Regions from separate parts of the Hominiventricola sp. genome, predicted to be linked through region 1. Evidence: predicted binding sites of a transcription regulator. Region 1 holds the regulator's gene; the other holds the start of a gene.
What was found. The regulator HrcA, encoded in region 1, represses chaperone genes, less so after heat shock. The targets are predictions, from matches to a motif close to TGTTAGCACTCNNNNNNNNNGAGTGCTAACA.
Positions count from the first base shown of each region.

Region 2: a site for HrcA is predicted at 1,552-1,582, ahead of clpB (ATP-dependent chaperone ClpB). Genes of this name have one in related genera too.

Region 1 covers NZ_DBLYVB010000003.1:90,225-99,184, reverse strand. Annotated here, with positions in the region: gene ACZMB2_RS03545 (aminopeptidase) at 1-558, opposite strand, end outside; gene dnaJ (molecular chaperone DnaJ) at 568-1,749, opposite strand; gene dnaK (molecular chaperone DnaK) at 1,861-3,738, opposite strand; gene grpE (nucleotide exchange factor GrpE) at 3,810-4,397, opposite strand; gene hrcA (heat-inducible transcriptional repressor HrcA) at 4,431-5,453, opposite strand; gene ACZMB2_RS03520 (tetratricopeptide repeat protein) at 5,811-6,737, opposite strand; gene ACZMB2_RS03515 (glycosyltransferase family 2 protein) at 6,734-7,654, opposite strand; gene ACZMB2_RS03510 (LCP family protein) at 7,742-8,878, opposite strand; gene ACZMB2_RS03505 (undecaprenyl-phosphate glucose phosphotransferase) at 8,900-8,960, opposite strand, start outside.
Region 2 covers NZ_DBLYVB010000035.1:389-9,348, reverse strand. Annotated here, with positions in the region: gene ACZMB2_RS13165 (ABC transporter ATP-binding protein) at 1-1,441, shown strand, start outside; gene clpB (ATP-dependent chaperone ClpB) at 1,677-4,259, shown strand; gene ACZMB2_RS13155 (fructose-1,6-bisphosphatase) at 4,342-6,303, shown strand; gene ACZMB2_RS13150 (DUF4250 domain-containing protein) at 6,322-6,495, shown strand; gene infC (translation initiation factor IF-3) at 6,706-7,200, shown strand; gene rpmI (50S ribosomal protein L35) at 7,259-7,456, shown strand; gene rplT (50S ribosomal protein L20) at 7,488-7,847, shown strand; gene ACZMB2_RS13130 (CobW family GTP-binding protein) at 7,929-8,960, shown strand, end outside.

The DNA.
Region 1 (8,960 bases):
AACAGCCGCTTTCTTCTGCATCTGCTCACCGGACAGATGAATCAGAAGATCAGAAATACCAAGAACCGGATCCTCTGCCTTCTCGCCGATGGCAAGTTCAATGACTGTTCCATCTTTTTTTACTACCACGCCATGCAGTGCCAGCGGAATCGCTGCCCACTGGTACTTTTTGATGCCGCCGTAATAATGAGTATCCAGAAGTGCCATCTCTCCATCCTCATACAGCGGATTCTGTTTCAGATCCAGACGCGGGGAATCAATATGGGCACCCAGGATATTCATACCCTTCTCCATGGGAACCGTACCGATCTGGAACAATACCACCAGTTTTTTCTTGTGTACCGCATAAATCTTATCACCAGGAACGAGATTTTTACCACTTCTCATAGCCTCTTCCAGAGAAATGTATCCATTCTCACGTGCCATCTCCACCGCAATACGGGCACATTCACGCTCCGTTTTTCCTTCAGAAATAAATCTGCGGTACTGCTCTGTTACCTGTCCCAGTTCCTCCAGCGCTTTCTCATCATAGGTATTCCATGCGTTTTTACGTTCCATATCTTCTCCTTACAGATCTTCCAGATTTTCTTTTAATTTATCCATAAAGCCTTTTTTCTTCGGCTTTGCTCCGTTCTCTGCTTTCTGATTCAGCGTATTGCCATTCTCGCGGTCATACTCTTTCAATGCCTCTTTTGCCCCATGGCTTAAGGTAGTCGGAACTTCCACTACCAGGGTGACATAATGATCTCCTCTGGTACTCTTATTTCTAAGAGACGGCATACCTTTTCCGCGCAGGCGGATACGGGTATCGGTCTGGGTACCCGGTTTCACATCATACTCTACTTCACCGTCTACGGTCTTAATACGAATCGTTCCGCCAAGAGCTGCTACCGGGAAACTGATCGGTACCGTAGAGAAAATATCCATATCCTGTCTCTGGAAAATCGGATGTCTGGATACAATTACCTCTACCAGAAGATCCCCTCTCGGACCGCCATTGGTGCCCGGCTCTCCCTTTCCTCTGATACGGATGCTCTGGCCGTTGTCGATGCCTGCCGGAATCGTAACAGCGATCTTCTTCTTACTGGACGTATAGCCGGTTCCGTAGCAATTCGGGCACTTGTCTTTGATAATCTTACCGGTTCCGTTACAGTCCGGGCAGGGACGTACATTCTGCACCATGCCAAAAAGAGATTGCTGGGTATAAACCACCTGTCCTTTTCCGCCACATTTAGGACAGGTCTGGGGTGTAGTACCCGGTTTTGCGCCGGTACCATGACAGTTTTCGCACTCATCTTTCAAAGTCAGCTCCAGCTCTTTGTCGCAGCCTTTCACCGCTTCATCAAAGGTAATCCGTACACTGGCACGCAGATCCGCACCTCTCATGGGACCATTACTGTTTCTGCGGCTGCGTCCGCCGCCGCCAAAAATATCGCCGAAGATATCACCAAAAATATCGCCCATATCTGCGCCGTTAAAGTCGAATCCGCCGTAACCACCGGCTCCGCCGCCTCCCTGCTCAAAGGCTGCGTGTCCAAATTGATCGTACTTTCTTCTCTTGTCTGCATCACTTAATACGGCATATGCCTCGGAAGCCTCTTTAAATTTCTGCTCTGCTTCTTTATCTCCCGGATTCATATCCGGATGATATTTCTTTGCCAGTTTTCGATATGCACTTTTGATGGCTGCGTCATCCGCATTCCGGTCTACGCCAAGAACCTCATAATAATCTCTCTTCGTCTCTGCCATAACTTTTCCCTTTCGAATTGCTGTGGGCTGAAATTCATCTGCACACGCAAAAAACAGTGGGGAGTTTATCGCTCCCCCACTGCTTTATTTTTATTTTCATCCTGTTCCGGATTAAACCTCGCGGTAATCTCCGTCTACCACGTCATCTGCCGGACCGGAAGTACTCTGTCCTGCGCCGCCCATATCCGGACCTGCGCCCTGCGGACCTGCACCCTGTGCACCTGCAGTCTGCTCATACATCTTCTGGAACAGTTTCTGTGCTGCATTCATCAGATCCTCTTTACCGGATTTCAGCGCATCGATGTCCGCATCAGAAATATCAGTCTGGTTAGCAGTTCTGTCTACAACTGCTTTCAGAGCATTGATCTTATCCTGAACAGCTGCTTTCTCAGAAGCGTCGATCTTATCTCCGGCTTCCTCCATTGCCTTCTCGGTCTGGAATACCATTGCATCTGCATCGTTTCTTGCATCAATGGCCTCTTTCCGTTTCTTATCCTGTGCCTCGAACTCAGCAGCTTCTTTGACTGCCTTATCGATATCGGAATCAGACATGTTGGAACCAGCGGTAATGGTGATGTGCTGCTCTTTTCCGGTACCCAGATCCTTAGCGGATACATTTACGATACCGTTTGCATCAATATCAAAGGTAACCTCGATCTGCGGAACTCCACGTCTTGCAGGCGGGATTCCATCCAGACGGAACTGGCCGAGGGATTTGTTATCTTTCGCGAACTGTCTCTCACCCTGTACTACGTTGATGTCTACAGCGGTCTGGTTATCAGCTGCGGTGGAGAAGATCTGGCTCTTCTTAGTCGGGATCGTGGTATTTCTCTCGATCAGACGGGTTGCAATACCTCCCATGGTCTCGATGGACAGGGACAGCGGAGTAACATCCAGAAGAAGGATATCACCGGCACCTGCATCTCCTGCAAGTTTACCACCCTGAATGGAAGCACCGATTGCCACACACTCATCCGGGTTCAGAGATTTGCTCGGCTCATGTCCGGTCAACTGTTTTACTTTATCCTGTACTGCCGGGATACGTGTGGAACCACCTACCAGCAGGACTTTACCAAGTTCAGACGGGCTGATACCTGCATCACGGAGAGCTGCCTGTACCGGGTTAGCAGTACGCTCTACCAGATCGTGAGTCAGCTCATCAAATTTTGCTCTGGTCAGGTTCATATCAAAGTGAAGCGGGCCGTCTGCGTTCATGCTGATGAACGGAAGGTTGATGTTGGTTGTTGTGGAAGCGGACAACTCCTTCTTAGCCTTCTCAGCTGCTTCTTTCAGTCTCTGCAGTGCCATCTTGTCGTTGCCAAGATCTACACCGTACTGTTTCTTGAATTCAGAGATCATATAATCTGTGATCTTCTGGTCGAAGTCATCACCACCCAGATGGTTGTCACCTGCGGTAGCCAGAACCTCGATAACGCCGTCACCGATCTCGATGATGGAAACATCGAAGGTACCGCCGCCAAGGTCGTATACCATGATCTTCTGCTCTTTCTCATTGTCAAGGCCGTATGCCAGTGCTGCAGCGGTCGGCTCATTGATGATACGTTTTACATCCAGTCCTGCGATCTTACCTGCATCTTTGGTTGCCTGTCTCTGTGCGTCATTGAAGTATGCCGGAACAGTGATAACTGCCTCGGTTACTTTCTCGCCCAGATAGTTCTCTGCATCTGCTTTCAGCTTCTGCAGGATCATAGCGGAAATCTCCTGCGGAGAATATTTCTTTCCTTCAATGTCTACTTTATAATCAGTTCCCATATGTCTCTTGATGGAAGAGATGGTTTTCTCGGAGTTGGTAACTGCCTGACGTTTTGCCGGCTCTCCTACCAGACGCTCACCAGTTTTTGTAAATGCTACGATAGACGGTGTTGTTCTTGCTCCTTCTGTATTTGCAACAACCGTAGGTTTTCCACCTTCCATTACGGCTACACAAGAGTTCGTTGTTCCTAAATCAATACCAATAATCTTGCTCATTTCTTTTTCCTCCTGAAAATACTAAATCTTATAGACCACAGCGCGTTAGCTCGCTGCTCATTGCTTACGCGTCAGTTTACAACTTTAACCATGCTGTGACGAAGCACTGCATCTTTATATTTATAACCCTTCTGGAATTCCTCAGATACTGTATTTTCTCCAAGTTCCTCATCCTCCGCATGCATCACTGCATTATGGAAATTCGGATCAAATTCCTGGCCCACCGCTTCGATGGGGGTTACGCCCAAATCTGTAAGAACCGTGATCAGCTGTTTATAAATCATTTCCATTCCGCTGGCTACCGGTCCATCTTTCTGATCTTCCGGAATACTCTTCAAGCCTCGCTCAAAGTTATCTACTACCGGAAGCAGTTTCTCGATCACATCTCTTGCTCCCACCATGTACATCTGGGATTTCTCCTTTTCTGTACGGTTTCTGAAGTTTTCAAACTCTGCAAGCTGACGTTTTACTTTATCGGTCAGTTCTGCGATCTGTTCATCTTTCTTGTCTTTTTTCTCTTTCTTCTTTCCGAAGAATCCTTTTTTGTCAGGTTCCGCATCGGCTTTTGTTTCTTCTGTCTCAGCCGTCTCAGTGGCTTCTGCTTCAGCAGTATCTTCTGCTTTTACTTCTTCCTCCTGAATCTCCGGTTCCTGTTCCATTGTCTTGTTTTCTTCCACCGTTGTTCCGCCTTTCTATTTATGAAAAACATCATCCAGCTGATCCATCATGGCTTTCAGCTTACCCATAACGTTCTCGTAATCCATTCTCTTGGGACCAATGATTCCAATGGTACCCTGAAGCCCTTCGCCCAGTTCGTAGGTTGCCGTGACAACACTGCAGTCCTTCATGGATTTTACCGGTGTCTCATTACCGATATATACCTGAATTCCTTTTTCGTCTTTGTTCAGTGTGTCTGTAACCAGATCTACCAGGTTCTGCTTCTCCTCCAGTGTCTGTATCAGTTCACTGGCCTTTCCGTTCTCACTTAATTCCGGATAACGGAAAATGTTTGTGGCCCCGCCGGTGTAGATCTCCATTCCCTCATCGGAATGAATCGCCTCGGCGACTGCATCCACCACATCACTGACGATGTTGCTGTGAATACCGGCCTGTTCTTTCATGCTGGAAATCATCTGAAGATTGATTTCCTGAATGGTCTTTCCATTCAGCATGGTATTCAGCAGGATATTAAGCTTCAGAATACTTTCATCACTCAGTTCCTCACAGACCGGTAAGAGTTTGTTGCGGATCACATTTCCTTCCGCTACAATCACCGCCAGGATCTGATTGGCATCCACACGGGACAGCTGAATGAATTTCAGTTTGTTCTGATGATACTGTGGAGTGGAAACCATCGTGGCATAATTGGTATCATTTGCCAGGATCTTTACCACCTGCTTCAGCACACTTTCCAGCCGGTCGGTACGCTGAACCATCAGTTCCTGAAGTTCCGTCACTTCCCGGTCTTTTTCCTGCATCAGGTAATCCACATACAGCCGGTATCCTTTATCGGAAGGAATTCTTCCGGCGGAAGTGTGGGGTTGAATGATGTAACCCATCTCTTCCAGATCCGACATCTCATTGCGGATGGTAGCAGAGGAAAGCTTCAGATCCGGATCCTTCGATATGGTTCTCGATCCTACCGGTTCTCCGGTCTCCATGTAATTCCGGATAATCACATTTAAGATTTTTTTCTTTCTCTCATCCAGTTCCATGGGTTATGCTCCTTTCTTCTGCTTGTTAGCACTCAACATGTAAGAGTGCTAACATTTCCTGTAACTTAAGATAGCACTCCCTATAGTGCTTTGTCAAGTGTATTTTATATTTTTTTATGAAGAATTTGTGAACGGATTACAACTGACCAAGCAGCCGAAGTGACAGGCTGTGAGCGGAACCGCTCGCGCTAAGTCCTCGATCCAGCGGTACTAAGATTCGAACTTCGCTGCAGGCTCGTTCTCATCAAGTACCGGGACTGCGGACGTTCCTTTCACAGGCTGTCACTTCGGCCTGCCCAGCATATCTATAAACAAAAAACCACGCGGAAAATTATAAAATCCACGTGGTTCTGATTTTTATTCTTCTGTACCTTCTGTATCCTCTTCCGCTTCCGTATCCGTTCCGGCCTGACCGTCCTGGGAGCGTGTTTTCAGGAAGGTATATTCTCTCTGTGCATCCGCATCATCCGGATAGCTTTCCAGATAGATCTCCATCTTCTGAAGGGCGGTATCAAAATCTCCCTGCTGTTCATAGACAGTGATCTCCGATGCCATCAGTTTTTGCAGACATCCGCCGTTTCCCATGGAAATTCCCCCCTGCAGGGTGTCCAGTGCACCAGTGTAATCACCCTGTGCCAGCTGATAAGCCGCCACCCGTTCATAAGCTTCCTGATGCGTAACTTCTTCACCATCCAGATAACTCTGATAGAGGGTAATGGCATAGTCTGTATTTCCCATCTCCCGGTACAGCTCTGCCTGCCAGTAAATGCCTTCCGGATTACCTTCCTTGGAAGCTGCCTCCAGATAGGTCTTGGCATTTGTATCATCTTCCATATAATAAGAAAGTCTTCCCAGCATTACTTTATTCTTCTTAGAGGTAAGACTCATCGCCTTGGTAAAATCTGCTTTTGCGGCTTCTGCATTTCCTGCCTCCCGATAGAGAAGTCCTCTGGTTGTATAAATCTCCGCACTCTCCTTCAGGTCCAGAATGGCACTGCAGGTGGCAATGGCATCCTCTGTATTTCCTGCATAATACTGTGCCGATGCTTTATATGCCGCAATATCCAGTTCCAGACTGCCTGCATGCATATCGGCAAGTTCCAGGGCCTCATTATAGGAAGCGATGGCGTCTTCATAGCTGCCTTCCCGAGCCTGTTCCATGCCCTGGGTTCGTAAAGCCAGCTGCTGTTCTTCTGTCTTTTTATCCGTACCGCAGCCAATCAGAAGCCCCATACACAGAACAGTCACTGCCAGCATAGTCCGCTTTATCTTTTTTCCTTTCATAGCTCCTCCTTATCCCAGAATTCCCGGTTCATGGTACACGCCAGAACCAGTTTTCTTGGAAGCCGTTCATAACGCTGTCCCAGTTTGTAGCCCAGGAGCTTTCCTGCGCTCTGGGTCACCACCTGGATCATCAACCACGGTTTTCTGATTTTAATACAATAAGAAAGACTCCTTTTTACCAGACGTATGCCTTCAGATTCCGAACGAATGCCGCCAAAGATTTCCGGATGCATAGTCTGGGATACTGCCAGATCAAAATTCCGGTGAAACTGCTGCAGGGCACTGTAATTGTGAGAATGCACCACCTGTGCATCTGCACAGTAGGCAATTCGACCACCTGCCTTTATAATGGTTCCTGCATAAATCATATCTTCATTAAAAATAGTCCGTTTGACAAATCCACCCAGTTCTTTGTATTTTTCCCGTCTCCACGCAGCACAGACATTAGAGCAGAAAAAAGTCTTAATCCCCAATACCGGAAGATCCTCTTTTCCTTTGATCCTGCTTTCATCAGGGTAATTAAAACTGCGGGTGTATTTTTCCACTTCCCTGCAATTTTCCTTCGGCAGCTGCCTTCCATAGGCCGCCCATACGGAAGGATCTGCAAATGGTTTCAGCAGTTCTTCCACCAGATGTTCATCCGCCGGCATAGCATCCTGCGTAAGACAGATCACCACATCTGCCTCAGAGAGACGAATGCCCTGATCTCTGGTACCGCCATGATCAAATTCCTGCTTTGTCACATGATGAACTTCCACATTTTCATATCTTTCCGGAAGCTCTGCCGGGAAATGTGCTTCCTCTGTATTCATCAGAATGATCTTCCCTGCCAGTATCGTCTGGTCAGCCAGACGGCTCAGCAGTTCTCCTAACTCTGCCCCCGGACGATAAACCGGAATTACAATATCCGCTGTCATCAGTTTCTCCTGTTTTCTGCAATTTTCTATATTAGAAACAAAGCGAGGGAACTTCACGAATCCCTCGCTTCTATTCATTCACTATTTTTAATATCCTGTCTCAGAATTGATCTTTGAAGAGATCTCTGTTACCTCATTGGATGGCTGATAATCAGCGTTGCCAAAGAGATACTCATGAAGCTGTTTTACGTTCTCTTCCAGATTTACCGGAACAACACAGGAACCTTTTCCTTTGACGGTTGCATTTGCTTTATCAAACGGGAATCCGGTGGTGTCCACAATATCGTAGGTCAAAAGCTGCGGAGCCATGGCTACCAGCTCATCGTTGGTATAGTTGGTTGCAATCAGCGGGAATACAGCATCAATGATATCATTAACTTTGCTGATATCCATCTTCTTCGCCTTGCTTACCAGCTGCATGATCACTTCTCGCTGACGCTCCGTACGTTTGAAATCGTCTCCTGCAGTGTAACGGATACGGCAGTAGGAAGTCGCCTGTACGCCATCCAGTGTCTGAAGTCCTGTACTGGTCAGAGGCTGCGTCTGGATACCTGTTACCTTGGATGTCTCAACAATATAGTTGTTCAGATGTTCAATCTCAGCGTCATCTACATCGATGTCGATACCACCCAGCAGATCTACTGTCTTGGTCAGTGCAGCGAAGTCTACGCTGACATAGTACTCAATATCCAGATCCAAGTTCGTGTTCAGCATACTGATTGCCTGTGCCGGACCGCCTGAGGAATATGCGCTGTTACATTTATTATATTTACCATTGGTCAGATTCAGATAAGTATCACGATATACACTGACCAGTTTTACTTCCTTGGTATCATTGTTAATGCTCGCAATAATAATGGTATCGCTTCGATTTCCACTTCCAAGCTGTCCCGCTTCACGGGTATCAAGGCCAAACAGTGCGACGGTAGTGTAACCTTTCATGGTTTCCATCGTGGATTCCTGCAGAGATTCATTTACTTCAATCTGATCCTGCTCTACCTTCGGCTTCTGAATCTTATCCAGTTTGCTTACTACCCAGAATCCCAGCACAAGAATCAGAATCACTGCAATCTCAATGCCGAAAATCATCATCCGCTTTTTCTTTTTGGATGCTCTCTTCTTAGAACCTCCTCTGCTTCTGCCTGATGCAGATTTTGCAGAAGACGTTTTCTGATGAGATGCATTTTTTTTCGAAGTCGTCTTTTTCATAGTTTCTTTTGCCATAATTCATCCTTTCTACGCCTGCTAATAAGCATTCTTATTTACAAAGCCTTTGAAGAACGTTAGAAACAGGATCTTAAAATCC
Region 2 (8,960 bases), on a different contig from region 1:
TCAACAGTTGTTCGATCATTATGAAAGATTATCATTTTCATACTATGATCAGAATAACTCGGGACAGATGATGAGCAAACTGGTATCGGATTTATTCGACATCTCAGAGTTTGCACATCATGGGCCGGAGAACTTATTTATCTCATTGATCAAAATTATTGGATCTTTTGTATTTTTGTTTCTAATCAACTGGAAACTGGCAATTCCTCTTCTGGTGATTGTGGCAATTATGCTGTTTTTTTCTTATGGACAGAATAAGAAGATGCAGGCAACATTTATGGATAACAGACGTAAGATCGGAAATCTGAATTCCAGCCTTCAGGATACGCTGGCAGGAATTCGTGTGGTACAGTCTTTTGCGAATGAAGACATTGAACGGGAAAAATTTAAAAAGAGCAATCAGGGTTTTTTGAGCTCAAAGAATGCAAATTATCGTTGTATGGGTAGTTTTACAGGAGGCAATTTGTTCTTTCAGGGGATGATGTATCTGATGACGCTGGTGTTTGGAGGCTGGCTGATTGCACATGGACAGATGGAGTCGGCAGATCTGGCAATGTATGCGCTTTATATTGGCATTTTTATCAGTCCGATCCAGATTCTGGTAGAGCTTACGGAAATGATGCAAAAAGGGTTGTCCGGATTCAGAAGATTCTTGGATGTCGTTGAGACAGAACCGGAGATTGTGGATGCAGAAGATGCGGAGCCACTGGAAAATATCAAAGGGCATGTGCGTTATGAACATGTTTCCTTTCATTATAATGACGATGACTCACTGGTTCTTGATGATGTTTCTTTTGATATCCAGGCAGGAAAATCGATCGCATTGGTTGGAGCATCCGGAAGTGGAAAGACAACCATCTGTTCACTGCTTCCGAGATTTTACGATGTGTCTGAAGGGCGTATTACAATCGATGGAAAGGATGTGCGGAAACTGACATTACAGAGTCTTCGTGAACAGATCGGACTGGTACAGCAGGATGTATATCTGTTCTGTGGAAGTATTCGTGAGAATATTGCGTATGGCAGACCAGATGCGTCGATGGAAGAGATCATTGAGGCAGCAAAGAAGGCTAATATTCATGAATTCATCATGGAACTTCCGGATGGGTATGAGACATTCGTTGGTGAGAGAGGAACCAGATTGTCCGGTGGTCAGAAACAGCGGATTTCTATTGCAAGAGTATTTTTGAAGAACCCACCTATCCTGATTCTGGATGAGGCGACGAGTGCTCTGGATAATGAAAGCGAGAGATTTATCCAGCAGAGTCTGGAAGAATTGGCAAAAGACAGAACTACGATTACGATTGCACACAGATTGTCAACAATCCGTAACGCTGATGAAATTCTGGTGGTTGCAGAAAATGGAATTGTAGAATGTGGAACGCATGATGAACTGTTGGAAAAAGGTGGGATTTACGCACATTATTATGAAATGTCATAAAATGACGAGGCAAGGACATGTGTCTGAAATGAACCTGCTGGAAACCGTGGTATACGTCGTACACAGCTCATATCGTTCACACAATTAGGTTTCACAGAAAGTTCATAAAAAATTAGCACTCACCTATTGACAGTGCTAACAACCGGTGCTATAGTACACATAGAACAAAGAAATAGACATCAGTATGCAGGATTTTATATCCGGCATCGGTTATGCGAAGCGAGGAGGCGAGCATATGAATATACAGAAATTTACTCAGAAATCAGTTCAGGCAGTGAACGAGCTTGAGAAGATTGCCATGGAGTATGGTAATCAGGAGATTGAGCAGGAGCATCTTCTGTACAGTCTTCTGACACAGGAAGAAAGTCTGATTGCCAGACTGATTTCCAAGATGAACATAGATGATACTTTATTTAAAGAGCAGGTAGAACAGGCGTTGAACAAGCGTGTGAAAGTATCAGGCGGTCAGCCTTATATTGGCCAGTACCTGAATAAAGCACTGATCAGCGCAGAGGATGAAGCAAAACGGATGGGTGATGAGTACGTATCCGTAGAGCATCTGTTCCTGTCTCTGCTTGATAATCCAAGTCCTTCCATGAAGGAGCTGTTCCGTGAGAATGGAATTACCAGGGATAAGTTCCTGCAGGCCCTTTCTACCGTCAGGGGCAATCAGAGAGTCACCAGTGATAATCCGGAAGCTACGTATGATACTCTGACGAAGTATGGTACAGAGCTGGTAGAGCGTGCTCGTGAGCAGAAGCTTGATCCGGTCATCGGACGTGATTCCGAGATTCGCAATGTGATCCGTATCCTGTCCCGTAAGACCAAGAATAATCCGGTGCTCATCGGTGAGCCTGGTGTTGGTAAGACAGCAGTCGTTGAAGGTCTGGCACAGCGGATTGTCCGCGGTGATGTTCCGGAAGGACTGAAGAATAAGAAGATTTTTTCACTTGATATGGGTTCCCTGGTAGCAGGTGCCAAATACAGAGGTGAATTTGAGGAACGTCTGAAAGCCGTTCTGGAAGAAGTCAGAAAGAGCGAAGGACAAATTATCCTGTTCATCGATGAACTGCATCTGATTGTAGGTGCCGGCAAGACCGACGGTGCCATGGATGCCGGTAACCTGTTGAAACCGCTTCTGGCAAGAGGCGAGCTTCATTGTATCGGTGCGACCACGCTGGATGAATACCGTCAGTACATTGAGAAAGATGCGGCTCTGGAGCGTCGTTTCCAGCAGGTACTGGTAGACGAGCCGACCGTAGAAGATACGATTTCCATCTTGAGAGGTCTGAAAGAGCGTTACGAAGTATTCCATGGGGTTAAGATCACAGACTCTGCTCTGGTGGCAGCAGCAACCTTGTCCCATCGTTATATTTCCGAGCGTTTTCTGCCGGACAAGGCCATTGACCTGGTAGATGAGGCCTGTGCCCTTATTAAAACGGAACTGGATTCCATGCCGACCGAACTTGACGAGCTGCGCCGGAAAGTGCTGCAGCTGGAGATCGAGGAAGCAGCTCTTAAGAAAGAGACAGACCGTCTCAGTCAGGAACGTCTGGAGAATCTTCAGAAGGAACTGGCTGATCTGCGGGATGAGTTTAATAATAAGAAAGCTCAGTGGGATGACGAGAAGAAATCCGTCGAGAATCTCTCTAAACTCCGTGAGGAGATCGAGGATGTGAACAAACAGATCCAGGCTGCCCAGCAGGGTTATGACCTGGAGAAAGCAGCACAGCTTCAGTATGGCCGTCTGCCGCAGCTGCAGAAGCAGTTGGAGGACGAGGAAGAGAAGGTCAAGAACAAAGACCTGTCTCTGGTACATGAGAGTGTTACAGATGAGGAGATTGCCAGAATCATTTCCCGCTGGACCGGTATTCCGGTAGCAAAACTGACGGAGAGTGAGAGAAATAAAACCCTCCATCTGGACGAAGAACTCCACAAACGGGTTATCGGCCAGGATGAAGGTGTGCAGAAAGTAACGGATGCGATTATCCGTTCCAAAGCAGGCATCAAGGATCCGACCAAACCGATTGGTTCCTTCCTGTTCCTTGGACCTACCGGTGTTGGTAAGACAGAGCTTGCTAAGGCACTGGCAGCCAGCCTGTTCGATGATGAACAGAATATGGTGCGTATCGATATGAGTGAGTATATGGAGAAATACTCCGTATCCCGTTTGATCGGAGCGCCGCCCGGATATGTAGGATATGAGGAGGGTGGCCAGCTGACAGAAGCAGTCAGAAGACATCCCTACTCTGTTGTACTGTTCGATGAGATTGAGAAAGCCCATCCGGATGTATTCAATGTACTGCTGCAGGTGCTGGATGATGGCCGTATCACAGATTCCCAGGGAAGAACGGTGGACTTTAAGAACACGATTCTCATTATGACTTCCAACATTGGTTCCAGTTATCTGCTGGAAGGCATTGATGAAAATGGTGACATCCGTCCGGAGTGTGAAGCACAGGTAATGAACGATCTGCGCGGACATTTCAGACCGGAGTTCCTGAACCGTCTTGATGAGATTATCCTGTTTAAACCGCTGACGAAGAACAACATTGGCAACATCATTGATCTGATGATGGCAGATGTGAACAAGCGTCTGGAGGATAAGGAACTGACCATTGAGCTGACCGATGCAGCGAAAGCTTACATCGTGGAGCATGGTTATGATCCGGTCTATGGAGCACGTCCTCTGAAGAGATTCCTTCAGAAAAATGTGGAAACCATGGCAGCCAGATTCATTCTCGGTGGAGAAGTCCATGCAGGAAGTGTCATGGTGGTGGATACAGACGGTAACGGACTGACCATCCATACAAAATAAAGAATGGTAAAATGAGACCTCTCATGGTATCATAATCCTATCAGGTATTTTATGGGATATATGATATTATGGGAGGTTTTTTATGGAAAAAGAGGAATTGCGATACCTGCAGAGGCTTTCAGAACTGTATCCGACCATTGCGTCAGCAGCAACGGAGATTATCAATCTTCAGTCGATTTTGAATCTGCCGAAGGGTACGGAACATTTTCTGACAGATATTCACGGGGAATATGAAGCTTTTTCCCACGTACTGCGAAACGGTTCCGGTGCAGTGCGGAAGAAAATCGATGATGTCTTCGGGCATACGCTGACAACGGCAGATAAACGTGCGCTGGCCACTCTTATTTACTATCCGGAAGAGAAAATTGAGTATGTGCGGAAGACGGAAGAGGATATGGATAACTGGTATAAAATTATGCTGTACCGGTTGATTGAGGTCTGCAAGAAAGTTTCTTCCAAATATACCCGGTCAAAGGTAAGGAAAGCACTTCCGAAAGATTATGCCTACGTGATCGAAGAACTGATTACGGAGAAATCCGAAGTATTGGATAAAGAAGGGTATTACGATGCCATCGTCGATACCATCATTTCCATAGACCGGGCGGAAAATTTCATTATTGCGCTGGCGGAACTGATTCAGCGGCTGGTAGTGGATCATCTGCATATTCTGGGGGATATTTATGACAGAGGTCCGGGACCGCATTTCATTATGGATAAGCTCATGGAATATCATTCTCTGGATATCCAGTGGGGAAACCATGATATGGTCTGGATGGGAGCGGCAGCGGGACAGCTTTCCTGCATTGCTACGATTACGCGTATCTGTGCCCGCTATGGAAATCTTGATATTCTGGAGGATGGATATGGGATTAACCTGCTTCCTCTGGCAACCTTTGCGCTGCGCACCTATAAGGACGATCCCTGCGCCCAGTTTAAGGTAAAGGGAGGAGAGGCAGCCACAGAGGCAGAAAACCGCCTGAACATTCAGATTCACAAGGCAATTTCCATTATTCAGTTCAAACTGGAGGGTCAGCTCCTGGAGCGGAGGCCGGAATACCATATGGAACATCGTCGTCTCCTGCACCGGATTGACTATGAGAAGGGAACCATTACCATTAAAAATAAGGAATATCCGCTGTTGGATACGAATTTCCCCACTATTGATCCGGAACATCCTTATGAATTGACGGCGGAGGAAGCAGAAGTGATGGAACGGCTTAGAATCGCATTCCTCAAATGCGACAAGCTGCAGTCTCATATGAAGCTTCTGCTGAACCGGGGAAGCTTATATAAAGTATATAATGGAAATCTTCTGTATCATGGCTGCATTCCGCTGAATGCCAACGGCGGTTTCAAGGAAGTACAGGTCTATGGAAAAACTTATAAAGGCAAGGCACTTTATGATATCCTGGAAGTGTATGTGCGCCGGGCATTTTTTGCAGTGGATGAGAAGGAAAGGGCGAAAGGTGCAGATCTTATGTGGTATATCTGGGCAGGTCCTAACTCGCCCTTGTTCGGAAAAGATCAGATGACCACTTTTGAACGTTATTTTATTGCTGACAAGGCAACCCATGTGGAATTGAAAAATGCCTATTATGATTTCCTGGAAGATGAGCAGGTGGTGGATAAGATCCTGCAGGAATTCGGACTTGGCAAAGAAGGCACCCACATTATCAACGGTCATGTGCCGGTACATCATAAGGACGGTGAAAGTCCGGTGAAGTGCGGCGGCAAGGTACTGGTCATTGATGGAGGATTTTCCAGGGCATACCAGAAGACAACAGGCATTGCAGGTTACACCCTTACGTATAATTCCTATGGACTGATGCTTTCATCCCACGATCCCTTCACTTCTGTGGAAGAAGCGGTACGCGATGAGAAGGACATTCATTCCGAACGTGTGGCTGTGAGCCGGACCCAGTACAGATGTCTGGTGGGAGATACGGATACTGGCGGGGTGCTCAGAGAGCGCATCAGCGAGCTGAAAGAGCTGCTGGAAGCTTACCGGTCCGGTCTCATTGTGGAGAATGATAAGAAAAAATAAGAGGAAAGAGGAAACACCATGTTACCGGAAGATCCAATGATGCTGTTAAGCTATGTGAATACCCAGCTTAGGGATTTCTATAAGAGTCTGGAAGGGTTCTGCAACAGCCAGGATGTGTCAGCGGAAGAGCTGAAAAAGAAGCTGAAAACCATTGATTACGAGTATGATGAAAAATTAAATAAATTTGTATAAAAATAGTTGACAGCAGAAAATAAGTGTGATAATCTATACAAGGTTATGAAATGAAAGAAGAGTATCCACTCTCACCTCGGCACAAGCGGTGACCCGGGTTTATATCGTGAAAAGATGGTGCGAAGAGCATTTTTCATGTAGAAAGTGGATAGTTTTCTATCCACTTTTTTTGTGCAACAATTGCGGAGGTGTACGACAATTAGCGAGTTAATGATCAATGAGCAGATTCGCGACCGTGAGGTTCGTGTAGTCGGTCAGAACGGGGAACAGTTAGGAATTATGTCTGCCAGCGAGGCAATGAAGATGGCAAGAGAGGCGGAGCTTGATCTGGTAAAGATCGCACCTACAGCAAAGCCGCCGGTATGCAAGATCATCGATTACGGTAAGTATCGTTATGAGCAGGCACGCAGAGAGAAGGAAGCAAAGAAAAAGCAGAAGACCATTGAGATCAAAGAGGTGCGTCTGTCCCCGAATATTGATGAGAATGACCTGAACACTAAGGTGAATGCAGCCAGAAAATTCATCCAGAAGGGTGATAAGGTAAAGGTTACTTTACGTTTCCGCGGCCGTGAGATGGCACATGTACAGAGCAGCAAGAAGATTCTGGACGTGTTTGCAGAGCGCATGGCAGACATCGCAACGATTGATAAGGCTCCGAAGATGGAAGGCCGCAGTATGACGATGTTTTTAACGGAAAAGCGTTAAAATAACAAGGGCCAGGGGGCCTGTAGTATAATTTAGATTTCACAGGAGGAACAAACATATGCCAAAGGTAAAAACTAGCAGAGCAGCTGCGAAACGTTTCAAAAAGACCGGAACAGGTCAGTTAAAGAGAATGAAAGCTTATAAGAGCCATATCTTAACGAAAAAATCCCAGAAGAGAAAGAGAAATCTTCGTAAATCCATCATCACGGATGCTACCAACGTTAAGAGCATGAAGAAGATTCTGCCGTATTTATAAGATTTGGGAAGAAAGTTAAGGAGGAAGAAAAATGGCAAGAGTTAAAGGCGCATTAAACGCTAAAAAGAAACACAATAGAGTATTAAAGCTCGCAAAGGGCTACAGAGGAGCTAGAAGCAAACAGTACAGAGTTGCAAAACAGTCTGTAATGAGAGCACTGACCAGTGCATACGCTGGACGTAAAGAGAGAAAACGTCAGTTCAGACAGCTGTGGATCGCTCGTATCAATGCAGCAGCACGTATGAACGGACTGTCCTACAGCAAATTTATGTACGGACTGAAGAGCGCAGGCGTTGAGATGAACCGTAAGATCCTTGCTGATCTTGCAGTAAACGATGCAGCAGCTTTCACTGCTCTGGCAGAGACTGCTAAAAAAGCACTGAATAAATAAGTAACAAACGAAAGCCCTTGGGAGTCCTGCCGCATGGTAAGCATCCGAGGGCTTTTTGCTCAGAGAAAGAAGGAAAATAGCATGACAAAGATTGAGATTATTTCCGGTTTCCTTGGAGCCGGCAAGACCACACTGATCAAAAAAATGCTGAAAGAGGTATTCGCAGGTCAGAAGATTGTTCTGATCGAGAATGAGTTCGGCGAGATCGGCATCGATGGCGGTTTCCTGAAGGATGCCGGCGTACAGATTACCGAGATGAATTCCGGCTGTATCTGCTGCTCTCTGGTAGGTGATTTCGGTACTGCCCTGAAACAGGTTATTGAGACCTATGCTCCGGACCGCATCCTGATTGAGCCGTCAGGCGTAGGTAAGCTTTCCGACGTCACCAGAGCCGTACAGGGTGTTGCTGCTCATGAGCCGGTGGAACTGAACAGCTCCATTACCGTTGTAGACGGACAGAAGTGCAAAATGTATATGAAGAACTTTGGTGAGTTCTTTAATAATCAGGTAGAGAATGCAGGAACCATCGTTATGAGCCGTACCCAGAAGATGTCCGAGGACAAACTGGATGCTGCTGTAAAGATGTTAAAAGAGAAGAATCCGAAGGCTACCATCATCACGACTCCGTGGGATGAGCTGAAAGGGGAGCAGATTTTGGCTGCTATGGAGCATCAGGATCTGATTTTGAAAGAGGAGATGGAGCATCTTCATGAGCATGAGGATCATGACCATTGCTGCGATCATGACCATGATCACGAGCACCATCATGACCATGATCACGAGCATCATCACGACCATGAGCATGGCGATGACTGCACCTGTGGCTGCCACGATCATGACCATGACCATCATCATCACCATCATGCAGACGAAGTGTTCTCCAGCTGGGGTCAGGAGACTCCGCACAAATACAGCGAGGAACAGCTGCGTGACATCCTGAAGAAACTTTCCGATGGTGACGAATATGGCATCATTCTGCGTGCAAAGGGAATTATTCCGTGTACAGACGGTACCTGGCTGCACTTTGATATGGTTCCGGAAGAATATGAAATCCGCAGAGGAGATGCGGATTACACAGGCCGCCTGTGTGTGATCGGTTCTCATCTTGATGAA